DNA from 2 places in the Shewanella sp. HL-SH8 genome. Region 1 is predicted to be linked to the other one. Evidence: predicted binding sites of a transcription regulator. Region 1 holds the regulator's gene; the other holds the start of a gene.
What was found. Region 1 encodes MetJ, which represses methionine synthesis genes. Its sites were predicted from a motif close to TAGACGTCTAGACGTCTA; they were not measured.

Region 1 (10,594 bases):
CTTGTTGCTCATATTGTTGCTGCCAGCTGTCTAAATTAACCCCAGCGTTATCAACAAAAGCCTTTTTAGAACTCACCAAACCGACTAATTCGACTGTGGCTTCTAAGTCTTTATTTAGCCCAAAACGAGCACGTTTAAATAAATCTATCCACGCCTCACCAATATTGCCTATACCTAGCAACAGTACGCCTATGCGCATTCTTGGGCCAGCACAGCGGCGATGTATTTTTTGAGTCAGTAAGCTAACCTGCCCCTGTGGCACTAATGTCACTAGGCTTAAGCCGTCTTGATAAACAGGTTTGGCATCACGACTTAGCAAACGGGCAAAGCTTTTACGATACAATTCTGCATCGGCACTGACCAAAGCCACTAGCCCCAAGTCGCATTGTGCCTGCAATTGCGTAATACCAAACTCAGCAGTTTGGGACACTAATAAAGACTGCACTTGCTTTTGCCTTTCTAATGTAAAGGCTAATTCATACTTATGTTGCGCCAATGACCAATAAGCCAATGGGGTTAAGCCCGCTTCGGTCAGTAATGTTAACAAAGGATCTATCGCTGCGGCGGCTTTAAAACTAAATAACACCACTTCATTTAAACTGGTTACCACAGGTGCACTAGCTGACGAACTATGGGGGGCAATCAATGTAAAATCAGTGTGAGAGGCATAGCTTGAGCGTACGGCTAAACTCACTTCGGTATTGAACAAAGGCTGTAATGTACGTGAATGCAATACTGGAGAGCCCAGTCTAGCTAATCGATCGGCTTCAGCCAAAGACATGCTTTTTAGCAGTTTGGCATCATTAATTTTATTCGGGTCAGCATTAAATACCCCTTCAACATCGGTCCAAATCGTTACCCGATCAATATCAGCCAAACTGGCAATTAATGTCGCGCTAAAATCAGAACCATTTCGCCCAAGCAATAGTGTTTCACCCTGACTATTAGCACAAATAAACCCTGTAATGACTAAACGCTCATTAGGATGAGCCGCTAATAAAGCCTGCACTTTGGCTCGCGACTCTTCTACCCGAATATTAGGCACAGCACCTTCGTCAGCGACAAGTATTGAACAGGCGTCTACATGGGATGACGCTACACCAGATTCACGTAATAACGCCGCCATTAATCTTGCCGACCAACGTTCACCAAAACTCACCACATGGCTAATTTGATATTCATTGCGCTGTTCAAGTGATAATAAGCTAATCAATTGTGACTTGTCGGTCGACAAGCGCTCACGTAAATCACGTGCTTGCTCATTAGATAATAATTGTTCGATTAAGGTTTGCTGATAGCCGATTAATACTTGTAGCTCTTCTTGCCATAGCTGACCGGTTTCACGCAAATTGAGCAGCTTATATAAAAAGTTGGTACTTTTACCTGCCGCTGAAACAACAATTAAGTCATCGCTGTGACCATGGGTCAGTAAAATGTGGGCGACTCGGCGATAACAATCCGCATCTGCAAGACTTGAACCACCAAATTTATGTAAATGACCACGCGCCATGTATTACTCCTTAAACGACAACTACAGCGCTGCGACTGCAGCTAATGCGGCTTTAATATCTGCCACTAAATCTTCACCATCTTCAATACCAACAGATAGTCTCAATAATGTATCTTTAACGCCAGCCTCAAAACGGGCTTGGGCATCCATTGCTCTATGGGTCATAGTCGCAGGAACGGCTATTAAACTTTCCACTCCGCCTAAACTTTCAGCAACACTGAACAAGGTTAACGCATCTAAGAATGCTACAACCTCTGCTTCGCCACCTTTTAGCTCGAAACTGAGCATAGCGCCAAAGCCTTTTTGCTGTTTTTTCGCAATTTCATGTCCAGGATGATCCGTTAATCCTGGATAATACACTTTTGCCACCACAGGGCTTTGACATAGCGCATCAACTATCTGTTTGGCATTGGCTTGATGTTCACGAATTCGCACTGCTAAAGTACGAATACCACGCAGAGTAAGGTAACTGTCAAACGCTGATCCCGTTAAGCCTAAGGTGTTTGACCACCAATGCAGTAACTCGCCGATGTCTGGATCTTTAGCTACAACAGCGCCGCCAACCACATCACTGTGACCATTGATATATTTGGTCGTGGAATGGATAACGATATCAGCCCCTAAATTTAAAGGCTGCTGCAAAATAGGTGATAAAAAGGTGTTATCCACGGTAACCAATGCGCCAACTTCTTTTGCTGCAGTAGCAATGGCGGCAATGTCGACCACACGCAGTAATGGATTAGACGGCGTTTCTAACCACACCATTTTGGGTTTTTTGGCAATGGCTTCTGCTAATGCTGCCGCGTTGGTTTGATCAACGATGGCCAATTTAAACTGACCTTTTTTGGCCAGGTTAGTAAATAAACGGTAACTACCTCCATAGCAATCATGTGGCACAACCAATAAATCGTCTGGGCCTAATAAATAGGTCACTAGCGTAATGGCAGCCATGCCAGTACAGGTTATCACTCCGGTAGCCCCTTGCTCTAATTTGGCTAAGGCTTCGCCTAAAATACAACGTGTTGGATTGCCTGAACGGCTGTAATCAAACTCACGCGGATTTTTATGGCCATCAAAAGAATAATTGGTCGATAAATAAATTGGCGGGACAACTGCACCATGTTGTGTGTCACTTTCAATCCCCTGTCGGACTGCGACAGTAGCATTGCTATGTTGTTTACAAGACTTGGTCATGATTGATTCCTAACATTACGAACACACAAAGAGATGTCTAGATGGCTAAATTTACCTAACTGAGCAGCTCAGGTCAACAAAAATAGACGTTTAGACGTCTAAACATAAAGAAATCTATTTGCAATGTGCACTAAAACACAGCAATAATTTGACTAGAAACTTTAAGGGTTTAAAATCTGCACCGTATTTAAAGTAAAGGGTGAGTTAATGACTGAGTGGAATGGCGACTATATTAGCCCATATGCCGAACACGGCAAGAAGAATGAACAAGTAAAAAAAATCACAGTTTCAATTCCGTTAAAAGTATTGAAAGTACTGACCGATGAGCGCACTCGTCGCCAGGTAAATAATTTACGTCACGCGACAAATAGTGAATTACTTTGCGAAGCTTTTTTACATGCTTACACGGGTCAACCATTGCCCGATGATCATGACTTATCAAAAGATGAGCCTGACAGCATTCCGCGTGAAGCGAAAGCATTGATGGACCAAATGGGTATTGAATGGGAAGATTTAGAGTAATTAATCACTTTTAAGTCATTTCACATCTGCTATTCATTCCATCAAGATGAATATCCTGCTTAGTCAGGGTAGTTATCTTGATGGAATTTTGTTTTTAGACACGATCAAACAATTGATATCAATCAATATACAAATACTTGTGTTGAAAAACGTTAGTTACTAAGAGTCATTGCATGCCATTCATTGATCCCACCACGTTATTACTCGCCTCAGTTATTATTTTTTGTGGCGCATTAACCCAAAGCTTAATCGGTTTCGGTTTAGCCGTAGTCGCCAGTCCCTTACTGTATATTATCGACCCACAGTTAGTGCCCGTTCCAGTGATTGTGATGGGGTTTGCAATTTCACTAATGACCTTATTCAGAGAGCGTAGCCATTTAGAATTTAATGGATTGCAATATGCGTTACTTGGCAGAGTTCCGGGTGGTTTTTTGGGCGCAAGCTTACTATTGCTCGCCCCTCAACCAATATTAGGACTAGCCATTGCTGCTATTGTATTTACAGCGGTTTTATTAAGTATTTTTAAATTATCCGCACCTGTGAATCGGATAACCTTATTTATTGCGGGTATTGTCTCAGGTATTTTTGGCAACATTGCCGCCATTGGTGGACCGCCAATGGCTATTTTGCTGGCCGGAAAAGATGCCAGCCAATTTAGGGCGGCACTATCAGCCTTTTTTATCTTCAGCTCGATGATCGCACTCGCTATTTTAGCTATAGTCGGTTTGGTTGAAGTAAAACACCTTTGGTTATCCTTGTTACTGCTACCATCCGTCATTGCAGGGTACATCATTGCAGGACGAATTGTTGGGCGAGTCGATAAAGATAAAACCCGCAAAGCAACGTTAATTTTGTGTACGCTGAGTGCATTACTGTTAACGATAAAGTCATTAGGTAGCCTTTAAAAGCCTTTGTTAACATAGCTTAAATCACATAGTGAGTCCTTCACAGCACCAATCATTAACTTCATGAGTGATTGGGTCAACAAACTGCAAACGCTGCGCTAATAACTGTAAAGGTTTGTCAAAATCATCTTCGCCTTTAGCCTGCAGTGTGGGATAAAAGCGGTCATGTAATAAAGGCATGCCTAAACTCTGCATGTGTACCCGTAATTGGTGGGTTTTACCGGTAACGGGTTCCAGTTCAAAAAGTCCTAGGTTATTGTTAATTTTGAGTAATGTAATCTCAGAATGACTATTACTAGGCCCGTCAACAATCTGCATGGTAAAACTAGGTATTCCACGTTCTAGCCGATTCTTAATGGTCCAATGATATGGCAACATCATCTGATTTAAGGCGAAGTCTTGTGGTAACTCGGCCACTGCTTGATAGGTTTTTTTAATTTTATCATCGAGAAAAAGTTGATGATAAGCATGTCGAGTCTCAGGATTTACCGTCATCAACATCACGCCAGCGGTGTCTTTATCAAGCCGATGAGCTGGGGCTATTGTGTCTATTCCAGTGCGAATACGTAAACGGTGTACTAAGCATTCATTCACATAATTACCACCAGGGGTAACCGGTAAAAAATGCGGTTTATAGACAATGATTTTATGGGAATCTTGATAAAGAATTTGCTCGGTAAAAGGCACTTTTTTTTCAACTGCAACTTCACGATAATAATAAACCCGTTTGGTTGCGGCATATTCACTTTGGCAATCAATTAATTGGCCATCTTGCCAATGTACTTTGCCCTCTTTAATCCGTTGATCCCACGCTGAGGGTGATATTTGTGGAAACTTATCAATTAAAAAAGCCAACACTGTTGGATAAACTGTAGAGGATTCACTCGTGCGAGGTAAGACAACATAGGATGGCTGCGCCGCGATAGCGCCAGTAACTAAAAGTGACTCGTGAGTAGATTTCGACATAAAATTATCAGGGTACCGAATAGATACCCTTATATTATCAGGTTATACATCAACATGGGATTTTAGTAATTGCAGGACAAAGTCCATGGTTTTGTGACAATTGGGCTGATCTACCAAACGTAACTTATCACGACTATACATGGGCAAAACCTCTAACCAACGCTGGCTTACCCAAGTGGCGTCTTCTAAATGAATTTGTGAATACAAACCAAGTAAATCAGGGTTAACTTCATAAAACTGTTCAAGCGCTGCACTGATAATTTCAAACTTACCCACTATCGGCTCATGGCGCCAATTCTGACAAGGTAGAGTCCGTGCTATCCATACGCCATTGTGCTGTTTAGCTGCCGATAATACTTTTAAGCGTTGCTTACCTTCTAACACAATACTCAGCGACTTATCTTCTAGTTGGTGAAAGTCGATAATTTCACACTCGGTAATACTGCGATAACAGGGCAGTTCACTTTTAGCCTTTAGCGCTGCCATGGCTAAACCGTATTCACCTTTAAGCACTGATGCCACCAGCGCCAATTCAGCAGGAAAAGCAACCCTAAACTCGAGCCGGCCATTTGGCAACAACACCGCATCTTGTATCAGTAAAGCCATTTCACGTGTTTGCATTTTCGCCTCCAACACCATCAAGGTGAAGCACCAAAAAAGCGAGCATCAATAAGATGCTGCTCCATATCAGTGTAGTCAACGATGAAAAAACCAACAGTAAATTAAGATAAATTAATGCTAATGTACGACTGAAAATGCAACTTACTTTGTTCCACAATACCAGTAATTTACCAAGCCTCAAGATGATCCATTACGGTACCATTGGCCACAATAGTTGCTAACTCATCAGCTAACTTTTGGCTCTGTTTAATACTTGTTTGCCAATAATCAATCCGAGATTGGGTATCAAGATGCTTAAAATCTTCACGATCTGGAATTTTGCCATAGGGTAGCGAGGCAATAAATTCAGCCGATGGCGCCAGAATGAGCGCGTTGTGATAATTACTGCGGGCCTTACGCCATATCAGTGACTTATCAAACCAACCTGGGCTCATATGCGGGTAAAAATGTGGATATAAGGTTAAGCCACTTTCTTTGGGTAGGGGTAAATCAAAATGATAATCGGTAATGCCACCATCGTAATACTTACCTTTTGGCAGACCATCAATGTCGCGCACTGGATCAAGTAATAATGGAATTGAACCGGTGGCGAGCAGTGCCTGGCGAATATTATTTTCAGTCAGTGCCATTTGCTTGGTTGGTAGGTCTTTTAAGCGCCCAAACGGAGATGCGGCATCTTTATGGCTCAGTAAAATACGTTCAAAATGCCATGCAATACTTTTACGGTTAACGCTATTACTGGCCGCAGCTAAGGCCAAACCAATGGCAATGCCCACCTTAGACTGGCTGCTATTCACATGACGGGCTCGACAGGCAATAATATGATCCCGAAATATCGGGTTAGCAATAATATCCGTCCCCGCTTTATCGCCTAAAATACCATCAACCACACCCTGCACTTGTTGAGTGACTTGCTCTCTGGTGGGCACATCGTCATAACGCTGAGTGATATAAAAATGTTCTAATCGCTCATAGGCTGCTAAAGGGTTGTCTTGTCCTAAACATGCTAAACGCCATGCACCGGAAGAGGCTCCCAGCATATATAACGGATCTTGACGGTCCTTAAAAAACTCACCAAAAATATACTTGTCTAACCCTGCAATACCAATCCACTTAGGACCACCTGAAGCCGCTAATAGCTGGGTAAACATACCTTGCTGTAAACCTTGCGCTTCTATCTGTTTAAAAGCCGTTTCACCTGCAATAAGCCGTAATGCTGACAAATGTTGATCCTCTAATACTTGAAGAGTTAAAACAGTGATATTATTGCCATACTATGACACTTTCACTGCTGAATTATTCATTGGAACTCTTATGATTGTTGACACTTTAGCAAATCGCCATCTATATACAAAACTGCATCCACGTTTAGCCTTGGCATTAGCACACTTAGCTGAAACAGATTTTACCGCCAAAGCTGTTGGTAACTATGAACTAGACGGTAAAAACCTGTTTGTTATCGTCAATGATTATGAAACCAAACCAAGAGAAATTGAGCCATTTGAAGTACATCAGCAATATATTGATGTCCAATATGTGGTCAGTGGTGCAGAAGAGTTTGGTTATTTACCGTTAGCGGATCAAACACCGTCTAAGCCGTATTATGACAAACATGATTATGCCGAGTTTGACTTCGAATCAAATAAACAAGATGCGGCATTTATTGCCTTAAAAACCGGTATGTTTGCTATTTTCTTTCCTGGTGATATGCACATGCCAGGCACGTTTGCTACGCCGCAAAAAGTCCGTAAAGTGGTTATCAAGGTACGTATTTAACTGCCTATCTTGAACTTCAATCGTGTCACAGGAAAATGGAATAGCAGACATTGAGTGAATGTTATTGCACGTGTCATTGACCGCGACTTTGACCATAAAGTCGCCGAAAGTTTAAAAGTCGCCTACGGCTTAGTTCAATAACTCTGCTTTAATCAACTGCAGTAAAAAGGTTTCTCTTTCTATCGATAAGCCTTTCTTGTCACTGCTAGCAATAGTTTCCAGATTATGGGAAATCGCGGTATCAATATCAATCCACACCGGGGTCATACCATTACTGATCTCGTGTGCTTCAAACTGGGTGTCACCCAATTCATCTTCAATTTGACATACATAACAGTAAGACAGCATCTTGACCGATTCAAAACCGTTACGTCGCCATGGACGGTATTCTTGATACAAACCAAATGGAATGATGTCACCAGTGACATTAGCACCGGTTTCTTCCCGCAGCTCACGCACTAAACCTTGCACTATGTCCTCACCCGCATCGACCCCGCCGCCCGGCAGTGAATAGTCATGATAACGCTGGGTGTACAACATCAAAATATGGTTGCCACGAAGCACAATGGCACGGGCAGCCAAACGTGTCAGCATAGTGGACGAATTATTATCAATAAATGCTGCCGGCGTTTCAGGATGATAACGAGTGGTTAAATGACGCATCTTAGGGCCTGCTGAAAAAAAACGCATCATACGTTGCAAGGTGTTTTGGTTCAAGAAAGCGCTCGAAAAATACTTTAAACAAGGTAATCAAAGGTAAGCGTTCAACAAAGCTGATTAATAGAATCTTCAAAGATAAATCACCATAAGTTTAGGCTTGTAACTGATCACCAAACTGCTAATATAACAAAACGAGATTAGATATAACAAAAAGAAATATACAGTTTCACCTAATAATACCAAGCAGAGTTGATCTAAATGAATAATAACCACGACCTGAGCCAAATATACCTAGATGCCAATGCGACAACCCCTGTGCTACCTCAAGCCGCCCAAGCTGCACTGTCGGCCATGGAGCTGCTGTTTGGTAACCCAAGTTCAAGCCACATCACCGGCCTTCGCGCCAAAGATTTAATGGAACAGACCCGCAACAAAGCGAAGCAAATATTAGGTTCTGAAAATGGCAAAATCATTTTCACCAGCGGCGCAACCGAAGGCATTCAAACCGCTATTCTGTCCGCATTAATCAGTGCCAGAGAAGCCTTAAAAGCCACTCAACAACGGGGCGAAGATTGCTATTTACTCTATGGCGCAACAGAACATAAAGCCGTGCCAGAGTCGCTTAAACATTGGAATGCCTTGCTTGGTATCAATGCAAAGGTCATCGCCATTCCGGTTGATGGTTATGGCAACTTAGATCATGACTTTATTAGCCAGTATGCGCCTAAATCATTAATGATTTGTACCATGGCGGTGAATAACGAAACCGGGGTGTATCAAGACCTAAGCGCCTTAGAAACTACCATTCGCCAAGCCAGCAGCACTATTTTTTGGTTAGTGGATTGTGTACAAGCCCTTGGGAAAATATCGCTTAATCTGGCTCAAACCACTATCGACTATGCGCCCTTTAGCGGCCATAAATTGTATGCGCCAAAAGGCATAGGGTTTATTTATATCAGAGAAAATGCGCCACTTACGCCGGTCATTGCCGGTGGTGGACAAGAAAGCGGCCAGCGCTCAGGCACTGAAAACCTGCCAGGCATGGCGGCGATTAATGTTGTTTTTGACCAACTGGTTGCAACAGACTCATGCTTTGCCAGTCATCAAACCTTACATGCATACCGCAAACAACTTGCCGACACCCTAAGGCAAGCTTTTCCGCAAATTGTGTTTAATCACAGCTTTGACAATAGCGTGCCAACGACACTGAACTTTGCAATTAAAGGCTTTAGCAGCAAAGAAATAATGGACTTATTTGACGCCGCTAATATTCGCGTTAGTTCAGGTTCTGCATGCTCATCTAAAGTCACCCGTAGCTTTGTGTTAGATGCTATGGGCTTACCAGCCTGGCAAAGTGAGTCGGCTATTAGACTGTCTTTTGGCCCTGCCATGACCCAAGCTGAAGTGAGTCAAGCTTGTCAGCGTATTATCAGTACCGCCCAAGCCTTAACCCAAAGTTGCATGGTGCTAGATAGTGCTAACATGGATGATAAAACCCCTTTAAATGGTTTAGTACAATTACGCTCAGGCGCTAGCTGCACCTGGGTTTATGTCGAAGCGGCCTCAAAGAAAGCGTTTATTATTGACCCTCTGCCAGAGTTAACAGAGCGTTTAGATACCTTACTGCAATGTCAGCAGTTAGATTTAATCGCCATTATTGATACCCACGGCCACGCTGACCATGTTTCAGGACGGTTATTGCTGGCGGAAAAAAATCCGCAAAGCATTCAGTGTGACGGATTAGGTTGGCCCCAAACTGCCTTATCAGTGACAGAAAATGGCCGCCAATTGGAATACATTCAGTTGGCTGACAAATGGCTAGTCAAAGTGCCTACGCCTGGGCATACCGATGACAGTATAAGCTTGCTACTGTGCCAGCCTTTAAGCGGCTCAGACACATTAGCCAGTAACACTTTATTTGCTTTTTGTGGGGACACTATTTTAATGGGCACCCTAGGGCGGACTAATTTCGACAGTAGCAGTGCAGTATCCATGTATGGCAGCATTCAATTACTCAGCTCTGTCTTAGCACCACAAAGTCTTATTTGTGCAAGCCACGATTATCAAAATGAATTTGCCACTCACTTAAGTGCTGAGTGCCTGCGCAATCCGTTACTACAACAGGTGAGTCAAAACACCATCACAGTGGATGAATTTGTGGCGCGTAAGTTAGCACTGGACAGCCAGCTTAATGATCAAACCGGCAGTGAAATACTCTGCGGTGCTTTACCCACAGCGAGTTGCAGCAAACTTAAACCCATCAGAGAGTATTCAGCAGCCAGTTTAGATATCGCCTTACATTCCTCTAAGGTTAAATTAATTGATATCCGCGAGCCCCACGAATACGCTTTACACCATACGTCAAAGGCTTGTGAAAATGTGCCATTAACGCGTTTAGTACAATTTATGCAACAACATCAGCATGATAAAGACAGTGAAT
Region 2 (10,594 bases), 1.7 Mb from region 1:
GCAGGATGATCACGACCAAAACGAGCCATTTCTAATGAGTCAGATACACAACCACCGGTTTCTTCAGCCAAGGCTTGAATTTCAGGGTCGGTATAATAATGGGCAACGAGAACCGCATTGTGATCAATCAGTAATTGCTTAATGCGTGCCTTATAAGCAAGCTTCTCTGAAGCAGATAAGACTGCGGGTTTAGGCGGAAATGGATAATTAATCGTTTCGATTTGGGGTGCCGACAAGCTCATAACGGTTCCAATAGTGTGAATCTTGGGCGAATTATACGAAAACTCACCCTAAAACAAAAGGACGCATTACGCGTCCTTTATCAATTTAGCATTTATTCTGTATATGCTGACTAGCGCATAGCCATTAACATCTCTTGTGGCTGCTCTAAATAGTGCTTCCACAAGTTACAGAATCTCGCAATGGTGCCGCCATCAATCACACGGTGGTCGCCAGACCAACTGACTTGCATGATTTTACGCGCCTCAACTTCCCCTTTGGCATTAAAACGTGGCAATACTTGTAACTTACCTAATGCCACTATAGCGACTTCAGGTTTGTTAATAATAGGCGTTGCGACTGTGCCACCTAATGCACCTATATTTGAAATAGAAATTGTGCCTTCTTTCAAATCAGCAGGTGAGACTCGGCCACTTCTTGCATCTGTGGTCAAACGGGTGATTTCAGCAGCAATATCTAAAATAGATTTTAACTGTACGTCCTTGACGTTTGGTACCAACAAACCCACTTTTGAATCAACCGCCATCCCAATATTATGGCGAGACTTATAGGTTAACTCTGTGCAATCGGCATTGACTTGGCTATTCAAAATCGGGAACTGAGTTAAGGCTAAAGACATGGCTTTCATAAAGAAAGGCATCATGGTTAGCTTAACTTCATCAGTTGAATAGCGCTGCTTCATTGTTTCACGTAATGCGACCAGCTCAGTTAAATCAAACTCTTCACAATAGGTAAAATGAGGAATAGTCGATACAGATTCAACCATCATTCGCGCCATAATGGCTTTAACGCCTTTAATTGGCTCGACACGATCTGCTGTATTAATAGTTGCTGTATTAACAGAGCTAGAAACTGTCGCTGAAGGTGCTGATGTCAAAGCGTTAACCGCTGGCACTGGCGCAGACTTAACAACTCCGCCTTGTTGATGACGTTCTACATCTTCTTTGTATACACGGCCATGCTTACCTGAGCCTGACACATCGGCAATGTTAATGTCTAAGCTACGCGCTAAACGACGTACAGCGGGACTGGCTAATGCTTTACCTTGACTAACGGGTTCAATAGAAACGCTTTGGTTTGCATTCAACGCTTGATGAGTATTTTGTTGAGCAGGTTCACTACTAGAAACCGCGCTAACAAACTCACTTTCCACTTCAATGGCAAACAAAGGTGAATGCACTTTAGCTAACTGACCTTTACGGTAATAATGCTTCACAATTTTACCGGCTTTCATTGCTGGTATTTGCACTAGCGCTTTATCTGTCATCACATCAGCAATGGGTTGATCTTCAACAACCATTTCACCTTCTGCAACTAACCAATCAACTAATTCACATTCAACAATGCCTTCACCAATATCAGGCAATAAAAAGTCTTCAATTGTTGTGCCTGATGCATTTGCACTTGAAACAATATTGGTTGTTGTTTCTTGCAGTAAAGGTGCAGCTTCAACTGTGTCTATATCTGTATCATCAGCTAATCTGACTGAATATAAAGGCGCGTGTACTATCGCTATCTCGCCTTTGGCATAGTACAGCTTAGTGATCACCCCAGCGTTAGGAGCCGGTATTTGCACTAACGCTTTGTCAGTCATCACATCAGCTATCGGTTGGTCTTCTACTACTGTGTCACCTTCGGCAACTAACCAATCCACCAACTCGCATTCAACAACGCCTTCACCAATGTCGGGTAAAATAAAATCTTTAATCATGCCCACTCCTAAAATGCCATTGTGGTTTTGATGGCTTCAAATGTTTTCAGCTCATCTGGCATATATTCTTTTTCATGAATAAGTGGATAAGGTGTATCTAAACCACAGACTCGATTGATCGGAGACTCTAAATGTAAGAAACATTCCTGTTGAATTGTCGCCGCGATTTCACCCGCAAAACCACCTGTCAATGGTGCTTCATGGTTTATAACTAAGCGGCCTGTTTTCTTAACCGACTTAGCCACAGTATCGATATCCCAAGGTGCTAAGGTACGTAAATCGATGATTTCGCATGAAATACCTTCTTTAGCCGCCATAGCGCAGGCTTTCTCAACGATTTCAACCTGAGCGCCCCAGGCTAAAACAGTCACATCTGTGCCCTGCTTAACCACGTCAGCTTTGCCAAGTTCGAAAATATAATCGCCTTCAGGCACTTCGCCGACCGATGCGCGATATAAACGCTTTGGCTCAAAGAAAATCACTGGATTTGGATCGCGGATTGAGGCTAACAATAATCCTTTAGCTTGCTCAGGATTACGCGGTATAACCACTTTTAATCCCGGAGTTTGGGTAAAGTACGCTTCTGGAGACTGGGAGTGATAATGACCACCCGCAATACCACCACCATAAGGGGTGCGGAAGGTTAATCCACCCACATTAAACTCATTACCACTGCGATAACGGAATTTAGCCGTTTCATTGACGATTTGATCGAACGCTGGAAAAATATAATCTGCAAACTGGATCTCAGCTACCGCGGTCATGCCGTGTGCAGCTAAACCGTTAGCAAAACCCGCAATACCTTGTTCGGTTAGTGGTGTATTAAAGCAGCGATCACGACCAAACTGCTCTTGTAATCCAGAAGTTGCTCGAAAAACACCACCGAAGTGGCCAACATCTTCCCCAAAAACTACCATGCGCTCATCGGCTTTCATGGCAATTGATAACGCCTCATTGATGGCGTGTAACATATTCATTTGAGCCACGGCTTATAGTCTCCCTGCACTTTTTGGATAGGCTTTAGGATATTTATTGATGTGTTCTTTCAACTCTTTAAGCTGCTTTTTCAGCACTGCAGTTGGTTGTTCTAACACATCTTCAATAATTTCATCTAATCGAGGTACAGGTATCTTCTCGGCGACTTTCACCGCAGCAAGCACTTCTTCACGGTATTTTTCGTGAGCTTTACTGTCATCAGCTTCGTTAATCCAACCTTTATTGATTAACCATAGCTTGAAGCGTTTTACCGGGTCATGTTGTTGCCATTTTGCTTCTTCATCTTTAGAGCGATATCCCGATGGATCATCTGATGATGAATGCGCACCAAGACGATACGTCATGGCTTCAATTAATACTGGTGCATTGTGCTCTAATGCATAAGCACGCGCTTGCTGTGTTGCAGCCAGTACAGCCAACATATCATTACCATCAACACGAATAGTATGCATGCCATAACCCACACCGCGACTGGCAATACCGTTACCCGCGAATTGCTCTTCTGTTGGGGTTGAAATAGCATAGCCATTGTTACGGCAGAAAAAGATGACTGGGGCTTTTAACACCGCGGCCATATTTAAGCCTGCATGGAAGTCACCTTCTGATGCTGCACCTTCGCCAAAATAACAAATAGTGACATTACGCTCGCCTTTTAGCTTTTGCGCATATGCAACGCCAGTAGCTTGCGGTATTTGAGTGGCTAAAGGAGATGAAATAGTATGGTAATTAAGCGCTTTACTACCATAATGGATTGGCATTTGACGGCCTTTACCCAAATCTTTTTCATTACTGAACATCTGATTCATAAATTGTTCAGTGGTAAAACCACGATAACGCAGTGCAGCATGCTCACGGTACTGAGCTAAAATCACATCACCTTGGTCTAACGCAGCAACACTACCAATAATGGCCGCCTCTTCACCGGTACAGGTCATATAAAAGCTAATACGCCCCTGGCGCTGTGCACCTAACATACGTTCATCTAAAACTCGGGTAAATATGCAAGTGTCATAGATTTTCGCCGCTAAATCTTGATCGATAACGGGTAACACTGCGTTTTCGTAAGTGGTGCCATCTGCCTGTAAAACACGCAAAATGGGAATGTGCAATGACGCCTTGTCGAGAAAGCTGACACGATGCACTGTTTCGTTGCTCAGTGGTGCGTTGCTCATAATGTGCTCTTGTTCTTGTGAGATGCTACCTCAAGAGTAGCAGTCTAATTATAGTTTGCCGACAAACATTACGTTAACGTAAACTTCCATACAATAGTTTAGCCAGGCCATTAATGAATTCTTAGTCTGTTAAATTGTATAATTTGCTTTACGCTAACTCAGTAGCCTACTGTACATCTTCATTTGGTGCAGGTACTAGGCACAATACGGTTCGTTGACCTATAGGTACTTTAGCATTAGGAAACACTATCGCCTCGACTTCTTGTTGCACTTTTATCTCAGTGCCTGCCTCTGTTGCAAGGATTTCACCTTGGTTAAATTGGCTAAAATTGGGTGCATCATTAGCAAAGCTGAAAGCAAAATCGTCAGCACTTTTATTAATTGAACGCGATACTTTGTATAAATTCAATGATGCTGAATTATAGTCTGGCAACTTGACCACATCTTGGGTAATTAACGCCGTTAACATTTTGTGGGTATCTTCAAAACGAGTCATATCGTTTTCGCCAAATGGCATCACTTTACCCAACTCAACCGTAAACGCTTCGGCCTTGAAGTGCTCAGAAGAGTAATAGCTGAATGTGGTTGTGGGCTCATGGTGAAACAATATGGTGTCAACGCCACATGCAGCTAGAAACATCATTTGCTCACCACTAAAGGCTCGACCTGGACGGTAAGGATAAATAGCAAACTTTTCATGTTTTGATGGACGTATCGCGGTATGTAAATCGTAATGAATACGCTGACTACCTGATACGCCATTATTGAAAAAGTCGGCCACATACTTTTCTAAAGCTTTGGCACGAATACGCTCAGCATTAACTAACCCCTGTCCTTTTGAATGGGCACCGCTAAATAAACGGTTCATATTCTCTTCTAGAAAACGGGTTTTATTGAGTATTGCCGAAGGATTGCCAATTAAAAACAATAGTCGATGTTGAGTAATAATAGTTTCACTCAATAACGACTTAATCAGTTGATTACAAATCTCAATCGGGGCGGTTTCATTACCATGCACAGCACACGACAGTACAATATCTTTTTTAGCAGTGGCAGTTGCAGTTAACGGGGTAAATACAATCACACCGGTATCAAGGATATCAACCTGAGTGTGGTCCCCTAAATGAAAATGGTACTGCTGTGGTAGTGAGAGCGGGCTTGCTAAAGTAAAAGCTAGAAAATCTCTGGTATCCATAAGCGGTAAAGTCAATTTAAGCTCCTTGTTGTTTTTATTATGCAAATCTGGACAGTTTGCTTGTATTTCCTACGTCTAATTCTACCACAAGCCAAACAAAATGAAATTGATCGCCACTAAACTGCAGTTAAAGACGAATCAATGCTTGCAATAATGGTTAAACTTGAACACAATTATAGCCATCTAGACTTCTGTTAAAACTTTTGTAAGGGTGTGTCATGGCGTTAGCAACTTTTGGTGCGGGTTGTTTTTGGGGTGTTGAATACTTTTTTCGTGAAATTAACGGCGTAAGTAATGCTACCTGTGGGTATATGGGCGGAAAAGATACTGCAACAACCTATAAAGAAGTTAAAACTGGCTCAACCGGTCATGCTGAAGTCGTTCAAGTTGAATTCGATCCTGCTGTGGTGAGCTATGATGATTTGTTAACTGTTTTTTGGCAAAATCACAACCCGACACAACTGAATATGCAAGGTGGTGATATCGGTAACCAATATCGCAGTACTATTTTCTTCCATGATAAGCAGCAAAAAGCTGAGGCTGAAGCGTCTAAGTTGGCCTTTGCACGTAGTGGCCGTTGGGGACAACGCCATATAGTAACTGAAATAGTGCCTTTACAAACATTTCATATCGCTGAAGATTATCATCAAAATTATTTAGAAAAAAATAATCTGCCTTCGTGTCATATCGCATATTAATGACCTGACAATATCAAGGTGTCTGTTGATTAATACATCACTGACACCATTTATTGACAGATTAGATTGCCTCAATCGATTATCAATCATAACCGCACCCTTTACCCGCTTTGCTAAATTCCCTACAATCCTGCCTAATTGCATTTTTATTGATTGCACTTTTTTTATTGCGCAATGTATCGTATCTAATCGGAGAATTAACATGAGTGAAGCTCGTCATAGTAACCTATTGATTTTAGGTTCAGGCCCAGCGGGTTATACCGCTGCAGTATATGCAGCGCGTGCCAACCTAAAACCTGTCATGATCACAGGTATGCAACAAGGTGGTCAATTAACCACGACAACTGAAGTTGAAAACTGGCCAGGCGATGCTGATGACTTAACCGGTCCTGCACTAATGGAACGTATGCAAAAGCATGCTGAAAAGTTTGATACTGAAATTCTTTTCGATCACATCAACGAAGTGACTTTAACTGAACGTCCATTTCGCTTGAAAGGCGACAATGGCGAATACACCTGTGACGCATTAATTATTGCCACCGGTGCATCAGCTAAATATCTAGGCTTACCATCAGAAGAAGCCTTTATGGGCCGTGGCGTATCAGCTTGTGCTACCTGTGACGGTTTTTTCTATCGCAACCAGAAAGTTGCTGTAGTAGGTGGTGGTAATACTGCGGTTGAAGAAGCGCTGTATTTAAGTAATATCGCCTCAGAAGTTCACCTTATTCACCGTCCGTGACAGCTTCCGCTCTGAAAAAATCTTAATTAATCGTTTAATGGATAAAGTGGCTAACGGCAATATCATTCTCCACTTAGATGAAACTCTAGAAGAAGTGGTTGGTGACAACATGGGTGTAACCGGCCTGAAGAAAAAAAGTACCAAAGACGGTTCAATCACTGACTTAGAAGTCGCTGGCGTATTTATTGCCATTGGTCATAGTCCTAATACTGGTATTTTTGCCGGTCAATTAGAAATGAATCACGGTTACTTACAAGTGAACAGTGGTTTACAGGGTAATGCGACCCAAACCAGTATTGAAGGTATTTATGCCTGTGGTGATGTGATGGACCAACATTATCGTCAAGCTATTACTTCTGCTGGTACAGGCTGTATGGCTGCATTAGATGCAGAACGCTACCTAGACGCACTTAAGTAATCATTTCTGTTCGCTTTGATCCTTGGATTGAAGGGCACAATTAAAAATGCCAATCGCAAGATTGGCATTTTTGTATGTAGATCTTTGTCAGTGAGGATAATAATCTTACGTTCGCTGAGGTACTACATCACGGCTATTTGTTAAGCGAAAGACGATAAAAAACCACTTGCTGATTGTCAGGAACATCAGGATGAGCTTGTTTTTTAACAAAGGTCATGCCCAACTTTTTCATAATATTAATTGAACCAGTATTATCTTCATCGGCTATCGCACTCAATGAAGTGACTTCGGTATGATTCGAAACAAGATCGGCAACGGCCTTGGCCGCCTCAGTGGCGATCCCCTTTCCCCAGGTGGATTGCTTAAAACGCCAGCCGAGCTCAATGTCATGTAAATGAGGATTATCAGTAAAAAAGAACATCGGCCTCACTAAAATCCAACCTAAAAACTGCCCAGCCGGCTCTTCTGTAACTCTGTTGCTCTCAGTAGTAACAAATGCGGCTTTAGCAATAACCTTCCATAAACCATATCCTTTTAGGGGATTATGATAGCGGCGTAGTCTGGGCATAAAGCGTTGTTCAATGTCTTCCATGGTTGTTTTACGCCCACCATTAATGTAACGCATCACGGCTTCATCTTGATCAAGCTCAAACAGTAAGTCTTGTTCATTTAAAGACATTTGTATCAAGCTCAGACGCGCAGTTTCAATAACAGTAGGTACCGATTCGGCGGTGATAGGCTGACAAGCGTGATCATTTTCCATTAATATCTCGTATTTATTCGCTTATTGACACACAAGTTTACACATTGAAATAACACACAAACAACATATAGATTAATATAACCTTAAATATGCTTGGAAACGAAACTGCAACCAGGCTAAAAAGATAAAACTGACAACAATCATTACATAAAAATAATCAGATAAATTGAGGAAGAGTCGTGGCGACAAAAAAACAGATTATATTACCCATAGTTGTCTTAGGACTGGGTATTGGCGCATTAGCAGGGATTTCAGCTTTAAAAAAGCCGCCTGAAGAAAAACCTGCACTGGATACCACTCCTTTGGTTTCAGTCGAAGAGATTCAATTTCAGCCGATGATGTTTAACGTATCGTCATATGGTGTAGTTAATCCGAAATATAATACCAATTTAGTGTCACAGGTAATGGGTGAAATAACCTATTTATCTGATTCATTTGTCAAAGGTGGATTTGTTAAAGCTGGCGATATTTTAGCTAAAATTGATGCCAGTGACTATGAAGCCGATTTATTAGATGCTCAGGCCAGTATTGCTTCCGCAAAAGCAGCCTTGGTACAAGAGCGCGCTAACGTGAAAGTGGCTGAAACAGAATGGGCTCAAATTAGTAACGGAACGCCTACTGATTTAAGTCTACGTAAACCGCAATTAGCACAAGAAATAGCAAAATTAAAAAGTGCCGAGGCGGGTTTGCATCGTGCACAAAGAAACCTTGAACGAACGGTTATCCGCGCTCCATATGATTCATTAGTCTCTAGCCGTGAAGTGGGTTTAGGATCTTATGTTAGTAAAGGCACCGCTGTGGGTGCACTATTAAGTACCGACATTGCAGAAGTCCGCTTACCGCTAGCAGATAAAGAAATTCAATACCTTGAAGCCAAAGGCGTTAATGCCACTGTTGAACTAGTTGGTAACTTTGCCGGCAGTAAACAAGAATGGATCGGTAAAATCGTTCGCAGCGAAGGCGTTGTAGACAGTAAAAGCCGTATGACCTACTTAGTCGCTGAAATTGTTGATCCCTATGGATTAAAAGCCGACAAGCGCGAATTACGATATGGCACTTATGTTACCGCCAATATTAGCGGTGCAAGCGCTGGAGAAGTTACCATTGTTCCTCGTCACCTGATTGTTAACGGTCAAGTTGCTATTATGGACGATGAAAAATTATTACGTTACATAGATGTCACTATGCTGCGTCAAGAAGGCTCTAAAGTAGTTATTTCTGATGGTCTTGAAAATGGCATGAAACTGATTACCTCAGCATTAGATTATCCTATTGAAGGCATGAAGCTAGCACTGCCAGAAGACAGGATACTGCAAAAAGAGACCCAAGATGAAGCAGCACAAAGCACTGAATTAACAATGGATAGTGAGGATTAATGATGGAGGACACCAATAAGGGGCTAATTGCCTGGTTTGCGCGTAACTCTGTTGCAGCTAACCTGTTAATGATCATTATCATCATCGGTGGTTTACTCACCGCCAACTCTATCCGTAAACAGTTTTTCCCTGCGGTAGAAATTAACTGGATTGAATTCAGCGCAGTTTATTCAGGCACGGCACCACAGGAAGTTGAGGAAGGCATTACGGTTAAAATTGAACAAGCACTTGAGCGGGTTCAAGGCCTTAAAAGAATTATCACTTATTCAAATAGAAACATGGCAAATGGCTATTTTCAAATTGAAGATGAGTATGATCCACAGGTAGTGTTGGAAGAAGTTAAGTCTGAAATTGACTCAATCTCTACCTTCCCTGCTGGCATGGAACCGCCAAAAGTAGAACAAATTAAAATACGTCAAGAAGTCATGTACCTCAGTTTATATGGCGATTTAGAGCAACGTCAGTTAAAAGATTTAGGTGAGCGTATTCATCAAGAGATGATGCAACTGCCAGGGGTTAATATCACCGAATACTATGGTGGTTTGGCGTATGAAATTAGTATCGAAGTCAGTAAAGATCGTTTGCGTGAATTCGGCCTAAGCTTTAATGATGTAGCAGAAGCGGTACGCGGCTATTCTCGCAATATGTCAGCGGGACAAATCAAAGCGGAAAACGGCTATATTAATCTACGAGTAGAAAACCAGGCGTATGTCGGTTATGAGTTTGAAGATTTACCACTGCTCACACTAGAGGATGGCACTACCGTATTAGTCGGTGATGTCGCAACCGTCACCGATGGTTTTGAAGATGGTATTCAGTACTCTAAGTTTAATGGTAAAAACTCAGTCACTTTCTTTATTGGTGCTGCGCGTAATCAAAGTATTACCGATGTCGCTGAAACTATCCGTACCTATGTAGAAAAGAAACAGAAATCTCTTCCCGCCGGTGTCAATTTTGAGCCTTGGGTAGATATGACCTATTACTTAGAAGGTCGTTTAGACTTGATGCTAGACAGCATGAAAACCGGTGCAGTGCTGGTGTTTTTAATGTTAGCGTTATTTTTACGTGTGCGTCTCGCCTTTTGGGTCATGATGGGTTTACCTGTTTGTTTCTTAGGTACGCTGCTCTTTATGCCGCTGTCGTTTATCGACGTCACCATTAACGTGATAAGCTTATTTGCCTTTATTTTAGTGCTAGGGATAGTAGTCGACGATGCCATTGTAATGGGTGAAAGTGCCCACACAGAGTGTCAAGAAAATGGTCAAAATGTAGAGAACGTTATTCGC

Region 2: msrA (peptide-methionine (S)-S-oxide reductase MsrA) is a predicted target of MetJ. The motif match lies at 5,491-5,508, and genes of this name have one in related genera.

The regions. Positions count from the first base shown of each region.
Region 1 is NZ_CP195039.1:4,073,165-4,083,758, forward strand. It holds gene ACRWQN_RS18080 (bifunctional aspartate kinase/homoserine dehydrogenase II) at 1-1,510, opposite strand, end outside; gene metB (cystathionine gamma-synthase) at 1,532-2,704, opposite strand; gene metJ (met regulon transcriptional regulator MetJ) at 2,912-3,226, shown strand; gene ACRWQN_RS18095 (TSUP family transporter) at 3,400-4,131, shown strand; gene ACRWQN_RS18100 (pseudouridine synthase) at 4,156-5,097, opposite strand; gene ACRWQN_RS18105 (LON peptidase substrate-binding domain-containing protein) at 5,140-5,718, opposite strand; gene ACRWQN_RS18110 (alpha/beta hydrolase) at 5,886-6,941, opposite strand; gene ACRWQN_RS18115 (YhcH/YjgK/YiaL family protein) at 7,033-7,494, shown strand; gene ACRWQN_RS18120 (NUDIX hydrolase) at 7,624-8,157, opposite strand; gene ACRWQN_RS18125 (aminotransferase class V-fold PLP-dependent enzyme) at 8,413-10,594, shown strand, end outside.
Region 2 is NZ_CP195039.1:2,380,315-2,390,908, reverse strand. It holds gene nadA (quinolinate synthase NadA) at 1-242, opposite strand, end outside; gene ACRWQN_RS10525 (dihydrolipoyllysine-residue acetyltransferase) at 353-1,951, opposite strand; gene ACRWQN_RS10520 (alpha-ketoacid dehydrogenase subunit beta) at 1,960-2,937, opposite strand; gene ACRWQN_RS10515 (thiamine pyrophosphate-dependent dehydrogenase E1 component subunit alpha) at 2,941-4,119, opposite strand; gene astE (succinylglutamate desuccinylase) at 4,286-5,329, opposite strand; gene msrA (peptide-methionine (S)-S-oxide reductase MsrA) at 5,533-6,012, shown strand; partial or broken gene trxB (thioredoxin-disulfide reductase) at 6,215-7,169, shown strand; gene ACRWQN_RS10495 (GNAT family N-acetyltransferase) at 7,303-7,932, opposite strand; gene ACRWQN_RS10490 (efflux RND transporter periplasmic adaptor subunit) at 8,112-9,308, shown strand; gene ACRWQN_RS10485 (efflux RND transporter permease subunit) at 9,311-10,594, shown strand, end outside.